One region of the Stenotrophomonas thermophila genome, then DNA from elsewhere that is predicted to be linked to it. Evidence: predicted binding sites of a transcription regulator. Region 1 holds the regulator's gene; the other holds the start of a gene.
The links. Region 1 encodes HrcA, which represses chaperone genes, less so after heat shock. Its sites were predicted from a motif close to TTNGCACTCNNNNNNNNNGAGTGCNAA; they were not measured.

Region 1 (7,345 bases):
GGCTGGAAGATCGAGGCGGTGAGCTGGTAGGTCAGCGTGATCAGGCCGATCTGGGTGAAGCTGAGGTTGAAGCCGCCCTTGATCACTGGATAGATGGCCAGGATCAGCGACTGCATCATGTCGTTGACGACATGCGAGGTGGAGATGGCGGCCAGCACGCCGGGGGCCACCGGGCGTGAGGTGGTTGCGGGAGAAGCCAGGGTCGACATGGATACAGTCAGGTTGGGGGCAAGCCACGCATGCTACGGTGACCTCCCCTCCCTTCTGCCGCGTTCGGGTCATGGCCTATCGCAAAAAGGACATCCCCTGCCAGGTCCGCGAGACTGCGCCGTGGAACGAGGTTCCGGTGCACCGCCCAGTGACCTGCCGCGCCCGCCATTACAAGCCCGGGACCCACATCGCGCCCCACCGGCACCGGCGTCACCAGCTGGTGTTCGCCATGTCCGGACTGATGGTGGTGCGTGCAGACGGCGGCCGCTGGGTAGTGCCTTCAACCCGCGCGATCTGGGTCCCGGCCGGCACGGCCCATGCGGTGGACTGCATCGCCGAAGTACACATGCGCAGCCTGTACGTGGAGCCGGACTTCGCGCCGCAGCTGCCGGACGAAGCGTTCGCGGTACAGGTGGCGCCGCTGCTGCGCGAGCTGCTGCTGGCCGCCAGCCTGATCGAGACCGCGCATGTGGACGACAGCCGCGACGGCCGCGTGGTGCGCCTGCTGCTGGACGAGCTGCACCGCATGGACGTGCTGCCGCTGCACCTGCCCTCGCCCACCGACCCGCGCCTGCAGCGGATCTGCCAGCACATCCAGAAGCATCCCGGCGACGACGCCACGCTGCAGGATTGGGCGCAGGCCCTGCAGGTGGACGTGAAAACCATCCAGCGCCATTTCGCCAGCGAACTGGGCATGACCTTCGGGCAGTGGCGACAACAGGCGCGGCTACTGGCCGCGATGGAACGGCTGGCGGTCGGCGACAAGGTCATCGATGTCGCGCTGGCAATGGGTTACGACAGCCCAAGCGCGTTCACCAGCATGTTCAAGCGGCAGCTGGGGCAGACACCTGCGGCGTTTTTCCGCTGACCGCATACGAAAACGCCGGGCATGGCCCGGCGCTACCGTTCAACGCTTGCGTTGAGAACTCAGGACGTCATGCGGTCCCAGAAGCCCTTCACTCCATCGATGAAGGTGGCCGACTTCGGCGAATGCTTGCGCGCTTCCTCACCGACGAAGGTGGCTTCGAACTGCTCCAGCAGCTTGCGCTGCTCGTTGGTGAGGTTGACCGGGGTCTCCACCACCACACGGCAGTACAGGTCACCCTCGCTGCGGCTGCGCACCGAACGTACGCCCTTGCCACGCAGGCGGAACAGCTTGCCAGTCTGGGTCTCGGCCGGGATGCGGATCTCCGCCTCGCCGCCGAGCGTGGCCACGCGCACGGTGTCACCCAGTGCCGCCTGCGAGATGCGGATCGGCACTTCGCAGTGCAGGTCGTCGCCATCGCGCTGGAAGATCGCATGCTCGCGCACGCGCACTTCCACGTACAGGTCACCCGGCGGCGTACCGGCCGGACCAGCTTCGCCCTCGCCCTGCAGGCGGATGCGGTCGCCGGTATCGACGCCCGCCGGCACCTTCACTGACAGCACCTTGTCTTCCTCGACGCGGCCGTTGCCGTGGCAGGTCCTGCAGGGCTTGGCGATGATCTGGCCACGGCCGCCGCAGTTGTGGCAGGCCTGCTGCATGGCGAAGATGCCGCGCTGGATGCGCACCTGGCCACGGCCGTGGCACACGTTGCAGGTCTCGACCTTGCCGTCCTCGGAGCCACTGCCATCGCAGTCGTTGCACTCGGCCAGGGTCGGAATCTCGATGCGGCGCTCGACGCCGCGCACGGCTTCTTCCAGGTCCAGCTCCATCACGTAGCCGATGTCGGCGCCGCGACGGGCCTGGCGCGGACCACCGCCGCCACCAAAGATGTTGCCGAAGATATCGCCGAAGATATCGTTCATGTCCGGGCCGCCCGGACCACCGCCGCCCATGCCGTGCTCGAACGCGGCGTGGCCGTGGCTGTCGTACATGCGGCGCTTGTTGCCGTCGGACAGTACTTCGTAGGCTTCCTTGCACTCCTTGAAGGAGGCTTCGGCCGCCGTATCGCCCGGGTTGCGGTCCGGGTGGAACTTCATCGCGCAGCGACGGTAGGCCTTCTTCAGCTCTTCGTCGGTGGCGGTGCGGGCAACGCCCAGCACTTCGTAGTAATCGCGCTTGCTCATATCGTGAATCGGGTTCCGGAACGTCGGGATTCGTCAAAGCGGAAGAGCGGAACCAGGTCCGCTCTTGCGTCGGGCGCCCCGACACGCCGGTGGGCGGTCAGGACCCTGATGCGACAACGGGACGCTGGTGGCCAGCGTCCCGCGTCGGTCCGGATCAGGACTTCTTGTCGTCCTTGACTTCGGTGAACTCAGCGTCGACTACGTCGTCCTGCGCCTTGCCGGCATTGCCGGCGTCGGCACCCGGGGCACCGCCCTGGTCGGCCGAAGCAGCGGCGAACAGCGACTGGCCAGCTTCTTCCAGTGCCTTCGACTTGGCTTCGATCTGTGCCTTGTCGTCGCCCTTCATCGCGGTTTCCAGGTCAGCCAGGGCCGCCTCGACCTTGCCGATGACATCGCCGCCGACCTTGCTGCCGTGCTCGGTGATGGCGCTGCGGGTGCCGTGGATCAGGGCGTCGGCCTGGTTGCGGGCCTGCACCAGTTCCTGGAACTTCTTGTCTTCTTCGCGGTTGGCTTCCGCGTCGGCGACCATGCGCGCGATCTCCTCCTCGGACAGGCCCGAACCGGCCTTGATCTCGACCTTCTGTTCCTTGTTGGTCTTCTTGTCCTTGGCCGACACATGCAGGATGCCGTTGGCGTCGATGTCGAAGGACACTTCCACCTGCGGCAGGCCGCGCGGGGCCGGCTCGATGCCGGACAGGTCGAACTTGGCCAGCGACTTGTTGAAGCGGGCCTGTTCGCGCTCACCCTGCAGCACGTGCACGGTCACGGCCGACTGGTTGTCCTCGGCGGTGGAGAACACCTGCGAGGCCTTGGTCGGGATGGTGGTGTTCTTCTCGATGATCTTGGTGAACACGCCACCCATGGTCTCGATGCCCAGCGACAGCGGGGTCACGTCCAGCAGCAGCACGTCCTTGACGTCGCCGCCCAGCACGCCGCCCTGGATCGCCGCACCCAGTGCCACGGCCTCGTCCGGGTTGACGTCCTTGCGCGGTTCCTTGCCGAAGAACTCGGTCACGGCCTGCTGCACCTTCGGCATGCGGGTCTGACCACCGACCAGGATCACTTCGCTGATGTCGCTCGAACGCAGGCCGGCATCGTTCAGGGCGACGCGGCACGGCTCGATCGACTTCTTGATCAGGTCGTCCACCAGGGCTTCCAGCTTGGCGCGGGTCAGCTTGATGTTCAGGTGCTTCGGACCCGACGCGTCGGCAGTGACGTACGGCAGGTTCACTTCGGTCTGCTGGGCGCTGGACAGCTCGATCTTGGCGCGCTCGGCAGCGTCCTTCAGGCGCTGCAGGGCCAGCGGATCCTTGCGCAGGTCGATGCCCTGGTCCTTGTTGAACTCTTCAACCAGGTACTCGATGACGCGGTTGTCGAAGTCTTCGCCGCCCAGGAAGGTGTCGCCGTTGGTGGCCAGCACTTCGAACTGCTTTTCACCGTCGACGTTGGCGATCTCGATCACCGAGACGTCGAAGGTACCGCCGCCCAGGTCGTACACCACGATCTTGCGATCCTTGTTGTCGCCCTTGTCCAGGCCATAGGCCAGCGCGGCCGCAGTCGGCTCGTTGATGATGCGCTTGACGTCCAGACCGGCGATGCGACCGGCGTCCTTGGTCGCCTGGCGCTGGCTGTCGTTGAAGTAGGCCGGCACGGTGATGACCGCTTCGGTGACCTTCTCACCGAGGAAGTCCTCGGCGGTCTTCTTCATCTTTTCCAGCACCTTGGCCGAGATTTCCTGCGGCGCCATCTTCTTGCCGTCGCTGGTGGCCACCCAGGCGTCGCCATTGTCATGGGCCAGGATGCTGTACGGGACGTGGGCGATGTCCTTCTGCACCTCGCCATCGGTGAACTTGCGGCCGATCAGGCGCTTCACCGCGTAGAAGGTGTTCTTCGGGTTGGTCACGGCCTGGCGCTTGGCCGAGGCACCGACCAGGACTTCGCCGTCCTTGGTGTAGGCGACGATCGACGGGGTGGTGCGATCGCCTTCCGAATTCTCGATGACGCGGGCCTTGCCGCCGTCCATGATCGCCACGCACGAGTTGGTGGTGCCGAGGTCGATACCAATGATCTTGCCCATGGGGGAGACTCCTGAGGATGCTTGTTGGGGTCAGTCCGGCCGTTCGGCCGGTGGATGAATACGATGTGGGGGAGGCTCGTGGAACATTCAAGCCATCCTCCGAACGCTGTGTTTCCGGTCATCCGGCGCGTTCAGCGTCGGGTCGGGTGGCGGTGGCTGTCCGCCGCCCGGTCCCGCGGGATCACTCGGCGGCCACCACCACCAGCGCCGGCCGCAGCAGGCGCTCGTTGAGCAGGTAGCCCTTCTGGAACACGGTCACCACGCTGCCCGGGGCGGCGCCCGGGGTCGGCGCCTGGCTGATCGCCTGGTGGTGTTCCGGGTTGAACGGCTGGCCGATCGGGTCCAGCAGGACCAGGCCGTTGTCGGCAGCGACCTTGAGCAGCTGCTTGTAGGTCAGCTCCAGGCCTTCGCGCAGCGGATGGGCGTCATCGCCAGCGGCCTTCAGGCCGGCGTCCAGGCTGTCGAACACGGGGAGCAGATCGCCCAGCAGCTTCTCGTTGGCGAACTTGCGGGCCTGTTCGATGTCACGGGCAACGCGCTTGCGCTGGTTCTCCAGGTCGGCGCGCTCACGCAGGGCATCGGCCTTGACCTGTTCGATTTCGGCGCGCAGGCGCTCGACTTCGTCGTTGACGCCGGCGGTGGCGGCCGCATCGGCGGCACTCTGCTGGGATTCGATATCTGGCTGTTCGTGGTTCATGTCTGGGTCCCTGGCGGTCAAACTCCGCCTCCAACCACCCTAGTGTGGGCGGGATGCTGCGTTTCAAGCGTCGGATGTTCCCGGCGTGCGCGAGGCCGGTGAAAAGGCGGCGCCGAGCACATCGGCCGTGGCCTGGACCAGCGGGATCACGCGGTCGTAGGCCATCCGCTTGGGACCGATCACGCCCAGCACGCCCAGCACCTGGCCGTTGGCGGTGTACGGGGCGGTGACCAGCGAGACGCCCTGCAGCGGCATCATCCCGGTCTCCTCGCCGATGAAGATGCGCACGCCCGGCGCCTGGATGGTCCGCTCCAGCAGCTGCAGGATCTCGCGCTTGCTGGAGAACAGCTCGAACAGTTCGCGCAGGCGCTCCAGGTCGGACAGGTCCTGCACCCCCATCAGCCGGGTCTGGCCGGCCACCAGCATGTCGTCGGCCGGCGGCTGCAGGGCCTGTTCGGCCAGTTCGATGCTGTGCGCCAGCAGCTGTTCCAGTTCGGACCGGGCATCGCGCAGTTCCAGCAGCAGGCGGGTGCGGATCTCGGCCAGCGGCAGGCCGGCGAAATGCGCATTGAGGTAGTTGGCGACCTGCTCCAGCTGCCCCGGCGCAAACTCCTGGCGGGTCTCGATCACCCGGTTCTGCACCTCGTTGTCGGCAAATACCAGGATCGCCAGCACCCGGCGCCCGTCCAGCGCCACGAAATCGATCTGGCGGAAGGCGAACTGCTCGCGCCGCGGTGCGCTGACCACGCCGACGAAGTGGCTCATCGCCGACAACAGTTCCGAAGCGCTGCCGAGCAGGGCCTGGGTACTGCCACCGCCGGCCAGCTCCTGGCGCAGGCGGGCCAGCTCGCCCTCGCCCGGCGGCTGCATCTGCAGCAGGCTGTCGACGAATACCCGGTAGCCGTGCGCGGTCGGCACCCGCCCGGCCGAGGTATGCGGCGAGGCCAGCAGGCCCAGGTCCTCCAGGTCGCCGAGGATGTTGCGGATGGTGGCCGGGCTGACCTCCAGCCCGGCCACGCGTGCCAGCGTCTGCGAGCCCACCGGCTCACCGTCCTGGATATAACGCGCGATCAGCGTGCGCAGCAGATGGCGCGCACGCGGGGCAAGCTGGTCGGGAGAACCGTGCATGGAATCAACCTGTGAGACACGGACACTAGATAATGGCGGCGCATCACCTTGGCAAGTCATTGGACCTCCCGCGCCCGCGTGCTAGCGTTGCGCGGCTGCTGATACCCCCTTACCCATGCTCAGACATCTTTCGATCAAGGATTTCGCCGTCGTCCGCGCTACCGAACTGGAGTTCGGGCCAGGCATGACCGTGGTTTCAGGCGAGACCGGCGCCGGCAAGTCGCTGATGGTCGACGCGCTGGGCTTCCTGTCCGGCCTGCGCGCCGACAGCGGCGTGGTCCGCCATGGCGCCGCCCGCGCCGAGCTTTCCGCCGAATTCGCGCTGGAGCAGCTGCAGGCCGCCCGCCAGTGGCTGGCCGACAACGAGCTGGACGACGAGGACCAATGCCAGCTGCGCCGCGTGATCCGCGCCGACGGCGGTTCCCGGGCCTGGATCAACGGCCGCCCGGTGACCCTGGCCCAGCTGGGCGACCTGGCCTCGTTGCTGGTGGAGATCCACGGCCAGCACGAACAGCAGGCCCTGCTGACGCGCCCGTCGCAGCTGGCGCTGCTGGATGCCTATGCCGGCAACGAGAACGAACGCCGCCAGGTACGGCGCGCCGCCGCGGCCTGGCAGGCACTGGTCGATGAATCGCTGGCGCTGTCGCAACAGGGCGACGTCAGTGACCGGATCGGCTTCCTCGAGCACCAGCTGCGCGAACTGGACCGGGAAGACCTTGAGCCGGAATCGATCGCGGCACTCGGCGCCAGCCACCGTCGCCAGGCCCACGCCAGCGCCCTGCTGAGTGCCTGCCAGGCGGCCAGCAACCAGCTCAACGGTGACGACGGCAGCTCCGCGCTGGACCTGTTGCAGCAGGTGCGCCACGAGCTGTCGCGCCTGATCGAACACGACCCACGGCTGGGCGAGGTGGACGGCCTGATCGAGAATGCCTCGATCCAGCTGCACGAAGCCCTGTCGCTGCTTGACCGCGTGCACGACGATCTGGATGCCGACCCGGAACAGTTCGAGGAGAACGAGCGCCGCCTCGGCCGCCTGCACGACCTGGCCCGCAAGCACCGCGTGCCGATGGACGAGCTGGGCGCGCAACGCGAGCGCATGCATGCCGAAGTGGAGCAACTGCGCGGCGCCGACGAGCGCCTGCAGCGCCTGGCCGGCGAGATCGACAAGGCCGCTGCGGCTTGGC
Region 2 (4,382 bases), on a different contig from region 1:
CGCCGCCCATGGCCGGCTCGTCCTTCTTCGGAGCTTCGGCCACCATGGCTTCGGTGGTGATCATCAGGCCAGCGATCGAGGCGGCGTTCTGCAGCGCCGAACGGGTCACCTTGGTCGGGTCCAGGATGCCGAACTGCAGCATGTCGCCGAACTCGCCGGTGGCCGCGTTGTAGCCGAAGCTGCCGGTGCCTTCCTTGACCTTGTTGATGATGACCGACGGCTCGTCACCGGCGTTGGCAACGATCTCGCGCAGCGGGGCTTCCATCGCACGCAGGGCAATCTGGATGCCGTGGTTCTGGTCTTCGTTGGCGCCCTTCAGACCGGCCAGCGCGGTGATCGCGCGGACCAGGGCAACACCGCCGCCCGGAACCACGCCTTCTTCAACGGCCGCACGGGTGGCGTGCAGGGCGTCGTCGACGCGGTCCTTCTTTTCCTTCATTTCGATTTCGGTCGAGGCGCCGACCTTGATCACGGCAACACCGCCGGCCAGCTTGGCCACGCGTTCCTGCAGCTTCTCGCGGTCGTAATCCGAGGAGGTGTCCTGGATCTGGGTCTTGATCTGCGCCACACGGGCATCAACGTTGGCCTTGTCGCCGACGCCGTCGATGATGGTGGTGTTCTCCTTGGAAACCTGCACCTTCTTGGCGCGGCCCAGGTCCTTGATGGTGGCCTTCTCCAGCGACAGGCCGACTTCTTCGGAGATCACGGTGCCGCCGGTCAGCACGGCCATGTCTTCCAGCATCGCCTTGCGACGGTCGCCGAAGCCCGGGGCCTTGACGGCCACGACCTTGACGATGCCACGGATGGTGTTGACCACCAGGGTCGCCAGCGCTTCGCCTTCGACTTCCTCGGCCACGATCAGCAGCGGCTTGCCGGCCTTGGCGACGCCTTCCAGCACCGGCAGCAGGTCGCGGACGTTGGAGATCTTCTTGTCGTGCAGCAGGATGAACGGGTCATCCAGGTCAGCGGTCTGCGACTGCTGGTTGTTGATGAAGTACGGGGACAGGTAGCCGCGGTCGAACTGCATGCCCTTGACCACGTCCAGCTCGTTGTCCAGGCCCGAGCCTTCTTCAACGGTGATGACGCCTTCCTTGCCGACTTCCTTCATCGCGTCAGCAATGATCTGGCCGATCGACTCGTCCGAGTTGGCCGAGATGGTACCGACCTGGGCAATCGCCTTGTCGTCGGCGGTCGGCTTGGAGATGTTCTTCAGCTCGGCGACGGCGGCCGAAACGGCCTTGTCGATACCGCGCTTGAGGTCCATCGGGTTCATGCCGGCGGCCACGGCCTTGGCACCTTCGCGGATCAGGGCCTGGGCCAGCACGGTGGCGGTGGTGGTGCCGTCGCCGGCGTCGTCGTTGGTGCGCGAAGCAACTTCCTTCACCATCTGCGCGCCCATGTTCTCGAACTTGTCAGCCAGTTCGATTTCCTTGGCGACGGAGACGCCGTCCTTGGTGATGGTCGGAGCGCCGAAGCTCTTTTCCAGCACGACGTTGCGGCCCTTCGGGCCGAGCGTGGCCTTGACGGCATTGGCGAGAACGTTGACGCCGCGCACCATGCGCGAACGGGCATCTTCACCGAAACGGATATCCTTGGCAGCCATGTGCAGTTACCTCATCTGGTAGCGCCGGGCCATGCCCGGCGGCTGGGTGTTGGAATCAGGGGATGGAACAGGTCGCGCCGGGGCTCAGCCGATGACGGCGAGCACGTCGTCCTCGCGCAGGACCTTGTATTCGACGCCTTCGCTCTTGTACGAGCTGCCGGCGTACTGGCCGTAGATGACCTTGTCGCCGACCTTCAGCGACGGCGCGCGCACGTTGCCGTTGTCCAGCGGCTTGCCCGGGCCGACGGCCACGACCTCACCCTTGGTGGACTTTTCCTTGGCCGAGTCGGGGATGACGATGCCACCGGCGGAGATTTCGTCGGCTTCGATCGGCTTGACCACAACGCGGTCGTGCAGCGGCTTGATGCTCATAGGAGACCTCTTAAGTGATTGATTGGTCTAAAAAAGTCCGGCGATGTTAGCACTCGCCCCGGGCGAGTGCCAGAACCGCACGTGAAGAAACCCGACAACGTCGGGAGCAGGGCAGAGATGGAGCCCCGCCGCCCCCTTTCAAGGGCCGAATGAAAAAATTTTTCCACCCGCGCGCCTCGGCCAGGGCGTCGGTCCAGATCAATTTCGGTGACAAGCGTCGCACTGTCAGACATCTGACGTTCATTTACGACAAAGTGTCACTGGATCGGCCTTAGGCTCGGTCCGGCATTCCCAATCACAAGGAGGAGTCGATGCGATTGCTGTCCCCGCTTGCCGCTGCCTACCTGCTGGCGCTGGCCGCTGCGCCGGCCCAGGCCGAGGTCTTCATCAACGAACTGCACTACGACGACAGCACCGCCGCCGGTGACGTCGGCGAAGCGATCGAGGTCGTAGCCACTGCCGGTGAGGACCTGTCCGGCTACCGCCTGTACCTCTACAACGGCAGCAATCCGTCCGCCGCCACCGTCTATGCCAACAACCCGGTCCCGGCCGGCACCGCCGCCGGCTGCGGCAGCGCCACCATCGCCGTGGTCAGTTACCCGACCAACGGGATCCAGAACGGCCCGACCGACGGCATCGCCCTGGTCGATGCCAGTGGCAAAGTGGTCCAGTTCCTCAGCTATGAGGGCGCCATCACCGCCTCCGGTGGCCCTGCCGCCGGCATGACCAGCCAGAACATCCCGGTGGCCGAGACCAACAGCACCGCGCCGGGCACCTCGTTGCAGCTGACCGGCAGCGGCAGCCAGTACACCCACTTCACCTGGGCCGAATCGGCCGGCCAGACCTTCGGCAGCTGCAACAACGGCCAGACTTTCAGCGGCGGTGGCACGCCAGGCCCGAACACGCCGCCGTCGGTGTCCACCACCACCCCGGCGCAGGGCAGCAGCACCTTCCCGGCTGCGGCCGATCTGGAAGTGGTGTTCAGCGAAACCGTGAACCTGGCCAGCGGCGCGTTCGCGCTGAGCTGCGGCACCTCCGGCAGCGTGCCGCTGACCTTCCCGGCCAGCGGCCGCAGCGTGAAGCTGTCCACCAACACCGCGCTGGTGGCCGGTGAAGCCTGCCGCTTCGACATCCGCGCCGCGCGCGTCACCGACCTGCTGGGCGCGCACCCGGCCGCCGACAGCCGCATCGCCTTCACCGTGGCCAGCACCGGCGGCAATCCGGACCCGGGCAACCCGGGCGTGCCGGCCGGCTACTACTCCAGGGTCAACACCAGCAGCCCCAGCCAGCTGCGCTGCTCGCTGCACGCCACCATCAAGGGCCATACCGCCTACCCGTACAGCGGCTCGGGCACCAATACCTGGACCATCCTGGAAATCGCCGACGAGGATCCGAACAACCCGAACCGCATCCTCGATGCCTACCGCAACCGCAGCTACGCCAAGGTCAGTGATCGTGCGGGCACCGGCAGCGGCCTGACCTACAACCGCGAGCACACCTGGCCGAACTCGCTGGGCTTTGCCAGCACCACCGGCGACAAGGGCCTGCCCTACGCGCCGTACACCGATACCCACATGCTGTACCTGACCGACGCGCAGTGGAACGCCGACCGCGGCAACAAGCCGTTCGGCAAGTGCGATGCCAGCTGCGGTGAGCGTGCCACCGAAGCCAACAATGGGCAGGGCGGCGGCAGTGGTGGCTATCCGGGCAACTCCAACTGGGTGCGCACGCCGGACGGCAACACCGGCACGTTCGAGGTGTGGGGCAAGCGCAAGGGCGACATGGCGCGCGCGGTGATGTACATGGCGATCCGCTATGAGGGTGGCAAGGATGCGGCCACCGGTCAGTCCGAGCCGGACCTGGAGCTGACCGACGACCGCAGCAGGATCGTCAAGACCAGCAGTTCGCCGGCCTACATGGGCCTGCTGTCGACGCTGATCGACTGGCACCTGTCCGATCCGCCGGATGATGCCGAGCGTGCCCGCAATGACGTGGTCTACAGCTTCCAGGGCAATCGCAACCCGTTCATCGACCACCCCGAATGGGCGACCCCGGCCCTGTTCACCTCGGCCAAGCCAGCCACCTGCCAGCTGGCCAACTGACCGCGCAACGCTGCGGTCCACTGCCGCCGCCGGGCCCTGACCCGGCGGCGGCCCTATACTCGACGGTCATGTCGACCGTCGATCCCGTCCTGCTGCTGTTGACCACCTGCCCGGACCGGACCAGTGCCGAGCGCATCGCGCACTCGCTGGTAGGCGAGCGCCTGGCCGCGTGCGTGACCCGCCTTGATGGCGCGCAGTCCACCTACCGCTGGCAGGGCGAGGTGACCACCGACGCGGAGCTGCAGCTGCTGGTGAAAACCACCGCGAGCCGCGTCGATGACGCAATCGCCCGGATCGTCGAACTG

Region 2: the regulator HrcA is predicted to act here: its motif matches at 2,022-2,048, upstream of BN1263_RS00385 (co-chaperone GroES).

Annotation. Positions count from the first base shown of each region.
Region 1 covers NZ_CVIW01000029.1:12-7,356, reverse strand. Annotated here, with positions in the region: gene BN1263_RS13285 (MFS transporter) at 1-209, opposite strand, end outside; gene BN1263_RS13280 (AraC family transcriptional regulator) at 281-1,078, shown strand; gene dnaJ (molecular chaperone DnaJ) at 1,138-2,259, opposite strand; gene dnaK (molecular chaperone DnaK) at 2,414-4,336, opposite strand; gene grpE (nucleotide exchange factor GrpE) at 4,518-5,033, opposite strand; gene hrcA (heat-inducible transcriptional repressor HrcA) at 5,097-6,161, opposite strand; partial or broken gene BN1263_RS13255 (AAA family ATPase) at 6,277-7,345, shown strand, end outside.
Region 2 covers NZ_CVIW01000001.1:80,285-84,666, forward strand. Annotated here, with positions in the region: gene groL (chaperonin GroEL) at 1-1,603, opposite strand, end outside; gene BN1263_RS00385 (co-chaperone GroES) at 1,688-1,975, opposite strand; gene BN1263_RS00390 (endonuclease) at 2,287-4,077, shown strand; gene cutA (divalent-cation tolerance protein CutA) at 4,146-4,382, shown strand, end outside.